One region of the Arthrobacter ramosus genome, then DNA from elsewhere that is predicted to be linked to it. Evidence: riboswitches for the same ligand, from Rfam matches in the RefSeq annotation. Region 1 holds a riboswitch; the other holds the start of a gene.
The links. A riboswitch is a leader RNA that binds a small molecule or an ion and turns the genes downstream of it on or off. The one in region 1 is predicted to bind thiamine pyrophosphate.
Positions count from the first base shown of each region.

Region 2: it holds a riboswitch for thiamine pyrophosphate, as region 1 does, so the genes downstream of both, thiD (bifunctional hydroxymethylpyrimidine kinase/phosphomethylpyrimidine kinase) here and thiC (phosphomethylpyrimidine synthase ThiC) in region 1, are expected to answer to the same signal.

Region 1 covers NZ_BAAAWN010000001.1:1,553,049-1,557,216, forward strand. The annotation lists gene ABD742_RS07285 (alpha/beta fold hydrolase) at 1-183, shown strand, start outside; gene thiC (phosphomethylpyrimidine synthase ThiC) at 208-2,013, opposite strand; TPP riboswitch at 2,009-2,116, opposite strand; gene ABD742_RS07295 (amidohydrolase family protein) at 2,210-3,304, shown strand; gene ABD742_RS07300 (VOC family protein) at 3,383-4,168, shown strand, end outside.
Region 2 covers NZ_BAAAWN010000001.1:1,757,124-1,761,291, forward strand. The annotation lists gene ABD742_RS08220 (Rne/Rng family ribonuclease) at 1-1,961, shown strand, start outside; TPP riboswitch at 2,110-2,206, shown strand; gene thiD (bifunctional hydroxymethylpyrimidine kinase/phosphomethylpyrimidine kinase) at 2,198-3,718, shown strand; gene rplU (50S ribosomal protein L21) at 4,139-4,168, shown strand, end outside.

The DNA.
Region 1 (4,168 bases):
CTTGTCCTGACCGGTGGTTGGGAACCCCTGTACGAAGAAATCGCGGGCTATTTGCAGGAAACCGGTGCCCTCCACCGCGTTGCGGCTGGAGGACACCGGCCTCATGACTCAGTTGAAGGAGACCGGATGATCCGGTCCTTCATCGCGGATGTCAGCCGCGCCGGATCAGTGCAAGCTTCCTGATCAGTTCAGGCTTCCTGACGTCACTCAACGTTTTCCTGCGGGAATCTCGAGCTCGGGCAAGTAGACCTTGCCGCCGGATGCCAGGAATTCCTCGCTCTTTTCGCGCATCCCGCTGTACATTTCCGCGATGGCTGCCTGGGAATCCGCGGAGCCGTATTCGTCGCGGATGTCCTGGCTGATGCGCATGGAGCAGAATTTCGGTCCGCACATGGAGCAGAAATGCGCCGTCTTGGCCGGTTCCGCCGGGAGAGTCTCGTCGTGGAACGCTTCGGCCGTGACCGGATCCAATGACAGCGCAAACTGGTCACGCCAGCGGAACTCGAAGCGGGCCTTGGACAGGGCATCGTCGCGTTCGTGGGCGCCGGGGTGTCCCTTCGCAAGGTCCGCGGCGTGGGCGGCGATTTTGTAGGTGATCACGCCTGTCTTGACGTCGTCCTTGTTTGGCAGGCCCAGGTGTTCCTTCGGGGTGACGTAGCAGAGCATCGCGGTTCCGTAGCGCGCAATCTCCGTGGCGCCGATGGCCGAGGTGATGTGGTCGTAGCCCGGAGCAACGTCGGTCACAAGCGGGCCCAAGGTGTAGAACGGTGCGCCGTCGCACAGTTCCTGCTGCCGCTCGACGTTCTCCCGGACGAGGTGGAACGGGATGTGCCCGGGGCCCTCCACCATGACCTGCACGTCGTACTTCCACGCCCGCTTCGTGAGCTCCGCGAGCGTGTCGAGCTCGGCGAACTGTGCGGCGTCGTTGGCGTCCGCCGTCGCTCCCGGGCGCAAGCCGTCGCCGAGCGAGAACGCGACGTCGTACTTGGCGAAGATTTCGCAGAGTTCGTCGAAGTGGGTGTAAAGGAAGTTTTCCTCATGGTGCGCCAGGCACCAGCCGGCCATGATGGAGCCGCCACGGGAAACGATGCCCGTCACGCGGTTCGCGGTGAGTGGCACGTACCGCAGCAACACGCCGGCGTGGATGGTCATGTAGTCCACGCCCTGCTCGCACTGTTCAATGACGGTGTCGCGGAAGATTTCCCAAGTGAGCTTGTTGGCTTCGCCGTTGACCTTCTCGAGGGCCTGGTAGATGGGCACGGTGCCGATCGGGACGGGCGAGTTGCGGATGATCCATTCGCGGGTGGTGTGGATGTCGTCGCCCGTGGACAGGTCCATGACCGTGTCGGCGCCCCATTGCGTGGCCCACTGCAGCTTGTCCACTTCTTCGGAGATGGAACTGGTGACGGCCGAGTTGCCGATGTTGGCGTTGATCTTCACGAGGAAGGCCTTGCCGATGATCATCGGTTCGGATTCGGGGTGGTTGATGTTGTTGGGAATGATGGCACGGCCGGCGGCGACTTCGCTGCGGACAAGTTCGACATCGCAGTTCTCGCGAAGTGCCACGAACTGCATTTCGGGCGTCACGATGCCCTGCTTGGCATAGTGCATCTGTGTCACGTTCTTGCCTTCGACGGCGCGGCGGGGCACCGGCTGTGCGCCCTTCCACTCTGCGGAGGCGGCGCCGCGGCGCACGGCCGACTTGCCGTCGTCGAGCAGGTTCCGTTCGCGGCCGCTGTATGCCTCGGTATCGCCGCGGGCTTCGATCCACTCGCTCCGGAACGGCTCCAGGCCAATCACAGGGTCACTGCCGGGCCCCGCGGTGCGGTACACCTGGAAAGGCGCGTTGGCCTCGCCGTTGGGGGACGGTTCCAAGGCGATTTCAGTCACTGGAACCCGGATTCCCGACTCTGCATCTTCCAGGAACGCGAGGGAATGGGACTTGAGGGATTGTGTCACCTCTTGCGCCGATCCGTTTTGGGTAGGGCTCAGCTGTGTTTCTTTGGTGCTCAAAGGATTACTCACTTCCTTCGCCGGCATTACCCGGACAGGTTCAACGGTCGCAGGCTGCGTCAGCCCGATCTCAGCCCTTGCAAGGGCCCCCGTGTGGTCGTAGACGAAGTTACCACAGCTGTGGGTGCTTGGGAGAGATGTGACCGAGGACAGATGTGACCGGGCCGGCAACGGCCCCGGGAACTAGGGTGGAATCATGGCGGAAATCACCGAGTTCAGCGGCGCCGTCCTCACCGGGCCGGAAAAGGAACGGCGCGGCCTCTGGTCGGTCGACGGACGGCTGACCTTTCTGCGGCCTCCTGCCGCGCCGGACGTCGTCCTGGACGGATGGGTGCTGCCCGGCCTTGTCGACGCGCACTGTCATGTTGGTTTGGGGAGGGGCGGAGCGGTGGACGACGAGACTGCCCGACTGCAGGCAACGGCGGACCGGAACGCCGGGACGCTCTTGATCCGCGACGCAGGATCCGCAAGCGACACGCGCTGGCTGCAGCGCCGGACGGACATGCCGAGGATCATCCGCGCGGGCAGGCACATCGCCAGGCAACGCCGGTACATCCCCGGACTGGCCGAAGAAGTCGAGCCCGAGGATCTCGTGGAGGCCGTGCGCAAGCAGGCACGGTCCGGAGACGGCTGGGTCAAGATCGTAGGGGACTGGATCGACCGCTCGGCAGGGGATCTTGGCCCGTCCTTTCCGGCCGCCATCGTCAAGGACGCGGTCACCGCGGCACACGACGAGGGAGCCCGGGTGACTGCCCATTGCTTCGCCGAAGGGACTATCGACGACATGCTCGACGCCGGCATCGACTGCATCGAGCACGCCACCGGTCTGTTGCCGCACCATATTCCCCGGCTGCTGGACCAGGGTGTGCCGATCGTCCCCACGCTCATCAACATTGCGACTTTTCCGGACATCGCGAAGCAGGCGGAAGCGAAGTTCCCGCGTTACGCCGCGCACATGACCAGGCTGTGGGAGCGCAGGCATGAACGCGTCGCCGAGGCATTCGACGCCGGAGTGCGGGTGTACGCCGGGACCGACGCCGGCAGCGTCATCAAGCACGGCCGGATCGGCGAGGAAATCCTGGAACTGCACCGCGCGGGCCTTCCGGCGGCCGCCGCCCTCGATGCCGCCTGCTGGTCCGCACGCGAGTGGCTGGGTGCCGACGGCATCAGCGAAGGTGCCAGTGCCGACGTCGTGCTCTACGCAAACGATCCCCGTGCGTCACTTGAGGTGGTGCTGAATCCGCAATGCACCGTGCTGAGGGGACATATTTCAGGAAGCGCCGGGCATTAGGAATAAATTGAAGCTTCAAGTAATTTAGATAGATAGAGGTTGCCGAAGGGCGGCGCCACAAAAAGCCGGGAGTTTCACATGACCATCACATCCAGCCAGGATCTCCTTCCTGCCGAACTCACCATGGGTACGGTCATGCTCAAAGTGGGGGACATGAAGCTCATGGTCGACTACTACCAGCGGGCGCTGGGGCTGGAGGTCGTGGCCGAACAGGATGGCGGACTCTACTTCGGCAGGCTCGGCAAGCCGTTGGTGCACCTCGCGCCGGCCTCCGGGCTCCAGATCCCGGGTCGCGGAGAGGCTGGACTCTTCCACACGGCCTTGCTCTTCGAAGACCAATCCTCGCTCGCCGCGACTGTTGCCTCGGCCGCGCAGTACGAACCCCACGCCTTCGTCGGCAGCGCGGACCACCTGGTCAGCGAGGCCTTCTACTTCACCGACCCTGAGGGCAACGGCATTGAGCTCTACTACGACAAGCCCCGCGAAGGCTGGGAGTGGAATGGCAGTTCGGTCGTCATGGACAGCCTGCCGCTCCCGCCGCAGCGCTACCTCCAGCAATACCTGAACGAAGCGGCGGTGACAGGCCAGCATGAGGCGGGCGCCGGCGTCGGGCATGTCCACCTCCAGGTGGGCGATGTGCAGACCGCCCATGATTTCTACGTCGACACCTTGGGCTTCGAGCAGACCGCCGGGTGGCACGGGCAGGCCCTGTTCGTCTCCGCGGGCGGCTACCACCACCACATGGCCATGAATGTCTGGAACAGTCGCGGCGCAGGTCCACGCAAGGACACGCTCGGTCTCGGCGAGGTTGTCATCGAGGTGCCGTCAGGAGACGACGTCGGCGCGCTCGACGACCGCCTCAAG
Region 2 (4,168 bases), 200 kb from region 1:
TCGTGTCGAAGACACAGCAGGATTCCCTGATCGGCAACGTCTACCTGGGCAAGGTCCAGAACGTTCTGCCGTCGATGGAAGCTGCGTTCGTGGACATCGGACGCGGCCGCAACGCCGTGCTGTACGCCGGTGAAGTCAACTGGGATGCCGTCACCCTGGAAGGCAAACCGCGCCGGATCGAAAACGCCCTGAAATCAGGCGATTCCGTGCTGGTCCAGGTCACCAAGGACCCCGTGGGCCACAAGGGCGCACGCCTGACGAGCCAGATTTCGCTTCCCGGCCGCTACCTTGTGTACGTGCCCGGCGGTTCAATGACCGGTATTTCCCGCAAGCTGCCCGACGTCGAGCGCAACCGTCTGAAGAAGATCCTCAAGGATCGCCTCCCGGAGAACGCGGGCGTCATTGTCCGCACCGCAGCCGAGGGTGCTTCCGAGGAAGAGCTGACGCACGATATCAACCGCCTGCGGGCCCAGTGGGAAGGCATCGAAAGCCAGTCCACGTCCACCAAGGTCCTGGCCCCGGAAGTGCTGTATGGCGAACCGGACCTCACCATCAAGGTTGTCCGCGACGTCTTCAACGAGGACTTCTCCAAGCTCATCGTCTCCGGCGATGAAGCCTGGGACACCATCGAGGCCTACGTCACCTATGTGGCGCCCGATCTGGTGGGACGCCTCGAAAAGTGGACCTCGGATCAGGACATCTTCTCGGCATGGCGCGTGGACGAACAGATCCACAAGGCATTGGAGCGCAAGGTCTTCCTGCCCTCCGGTGGTTCGCTCGTGATCGACCGCACCGAGGCCATGACGGTTGTTGACGTCAACACCGGGAAGTTCACCGGCAGCGGTGGCAACCTTGAGGAAACCGTCACCAAGAACAACCTTGAGGCTGCCGAGGAAGTGGTGCGCCAGCTTCGCTTGCGCGATATCGGCGGAATCATCGTCATCGACTTCATCGACATGGTCCTGGAATCCAACCGCGATCTCGTGTTGCGCCGCATGGTCGAGTGCCTCGGCCGGGACCGCACCAAGCACCAGGTCGCCGAAGTGACGTCGCTTGGATTGGTGCAGATGACCCGCAAGCGCATGGGCACCGGCCTGCTTGAGGTCTTCGGCGAGCAGTGCGAAACGTGCGCCGGTCGTGGAATCGTCACGCACGACGAGCCTGTGGAGCACCGTCGGGCCAACGTGGTGGCCGCTGAACACCACCACCCGCGGACGGAATCGCAGCCGGCCGTCCGCCCGGAGCAGCGCAAGCGTCGGCGCGGCAGGGGGACAGGGCAGGGGACGGCCGAGCTCCCGATCACCCCTCCTGTGCCGGTCCATACAGTGGAATCCACTGATCCGAATCGCCAGGCGGCCACCCGCGCAGCCCTTGCCACCATCGCGGCTGCAGCCCACGCTGCCCACCTGCACGACGACGAGCTCCACCACGCGGCGGAATTGCTCGCCGACCGGCACGTAGCGGAAGCCACCCCGGTCCAGGCCCCCGCGGCCCCGGTCCAGGCTCCCGCCGCTGCTTCGAGTAGCGAGGAACGTTCGAAGCCTGTGCTGCGATTCGGCGGCGAGGAAGTTGCGTTGCCCTTCGTACACCACGAAGAGGAGCCGGCGAGTGGTGCACCTGCCATGAGCCTGGATCTGTTGGCACAGGCATTCGCGGGCCTTGGAGAAGCTCCGGAGACCGCGGCGACGGCAACAGAAGCCAAAGAAGCGCCCGCAGGGGCCCCCGCGGGCGTTGCAAGCGGGGAATCGGGTTCGCGTGGACGCCGAGGCCGCCGCAACCGTAGTGCCAGCCGGGCCCAGGGTTCCGCCAACGCCACCAACGTGGAGCACCACGAGGTTGCCGCGGCTGCCTCCGGTGGGGCCGCGCACGAGGCCAAGGCGACGGACGCGGGTCCCGCGAAGGCGACGGCGGCAGCGGAACCGATCATCCTCGGAGTCGGCGTGCCCAAGTCCGAACTCTAAGCGCAGTACCCTGTCCGAAGCCCCGGCCGTTTTCGCTCCTGTGGAAACCGCCGGGGCTTCGGCGTTGCCGGCCAATCCACCGGACCTCCCCACAGTGCGGTTGCAAAGGGGGATTTCAGCGGGCGAGGTGTGATCCGGGTTAAGCTAGGGGACTGACACGGGGTGCCGCGCACCAAGCCGGCTGAGACCAGACCCGTTGAACCTGTCCGGTTAGCACCGGCGAAGGGATGTCTCGCATGACAGTTTCGGCGCAATCAGCCGTCTACCCGCTCAAGGCCGTCCGGCGACCTATCCCGAGGGTCCTCAGCATTGCCGGCTCGGATCCTTCGGGTGGTGCCGGGATCCAGGCAGACCTGAAGAGCATCGCGGCCAACGGCGGCTATGGCATGGCCGTCATCACGGCGCTCACCGTGCAGAACACCCAGGGAGTCACTGCCGTCCACGTGCCTCCCGTGGAGTTCCTGCGCCAGCAGTTGGACGCCATTAGCGACGACATCACGGTTGATGCCGTCAAGATCGGCATGCTCGGGGACGCGGCGGTCATCCACGAAGTCCGCCGCTGGCTCGGCGAGGCGCGTCCCGCCGTCGTCGTGCTGGATCCGGTGATGATCGCCACCAGCGGCGACCGGCTCCTGGCGGAGTCCGCTGAAACTGCCCTGCGGGAGCTTCTGCCCCTCGCTGACTTGGTGACCCCCAACCTTCCTGAATTGGCCATGCTGCTTGGCGAACCTGAAGCCACTGACTGGGCATCGGCGTTGGAGCAAGGCAAACGCCTGGCTGCCGCCTGTGGGAACACCGTCCTGGTGAAGGGTGGCCATCTTCAGGGAGCGGGCTGCCCCGACGCCCTGGTCAACACCGGGGGAGTCCTGAGCCAGGACGTGGTGGAATTCGCCGGGCGACGGGTGGAGACCCGCAACAGCCATGGCACGGGATGCTCCCTGTCGTCGGCGATGGCGACGGCCAAGGCGCGGCTCGGCGATTGGGAGTCCGCCTTGCGTGTGGTCAAGCCTTGGCTTCAGGAGGCGCTGATCCAGTCCGAGGTGCTGGAAGTGGGGAAGGGCAACGGGCCGATCCATCATTTCCACGCGCTCCGGCACGCCCTTCAACCGGGCGACTTTGCCGTCCGGATGTGGGACGCCGCCCAAACGGAACTTGCGGCCATTTATGGCTTGGACTTCATCCAGCACTTGCAGTCCGGTGGGCTCAGCGAGGCGCAGTTCAGCTATTACCTGTCGCAGGATGCCATCTATCTCAACGGCTATTCCCGGGTCCTGGCGCGGGCAAGCGCCCTCGCCCCAAACGAAACCGAACAGCTGTTCTGGGCCCGCGGCTCGCAGATGTGCCTTGAAGTCGAGTCCGAGCTGCATCGGAATTGGCTCAGCGGACGCCAGGTAAGCGGAGAGCTGGGCCCGGTCACCAAGGCCTACGTGGACCACTTGCTTGCGGCGTCGGCGTCGGGCAGCTATGCCGTCCTGCTGGCTGCCGTGCTGCCTTGCTACTGGTTGTACGCCGAGGTGGGACAGCAGCTCCACCATGGCTATCTACAGGCGGGAGCGTCGGACGAGCACCCTTATGCGGACTGGCTGCGTACATACGCAGACGAGGCGTTCGCCGAGGCCACCCGCAAGGCGATCGACATCACGGACGCCGCCGCGCAGGCCGCATCACCTGCGGAGCGTGCCGCCATGATGGAGGCGTTTGCCCAATCCTGCCGTTACGAAACGGCGTTCTTCGATGCTCCAAGGTTGCACGGCTGAACCCGGTTCCTGCCGGGGAAGGACAGGATGAAGCGCCTGTTCCGGCGGGCGCTGCAGCGTGTCGGACTGAGGATCCGAGCTTTTCCCGGCCGGCAGGGTAAGGTGGACGGGCACGGTACCGGGTGGCGCATAGCCAGTCTGTGGCAGTCATCACGTGGCAGCCCCCGGACCTGGCCTCATTTGCAGCCGAAGGCGAAACTAGCGTAATCTAGATCTTCGGTGCTTACGCCAACACTTGGGTTATGCCCCCAGAAACTGTTCATTTGGAACTGACCTTTCATTTGGAACTATTCGAGGGATGACTCATGGATTCCGTACCGGAGTCCACGGCGTTGAGGCACAGCGTGAACCAGGCCCGTTTTCGGATCGGGGTTCCGCACGCAAATTTAGTAATAAACGTCGAGAGAAGTGAGTGCCCAAGTGGTGTACGCGATTGTCCGCGCAGGCGGC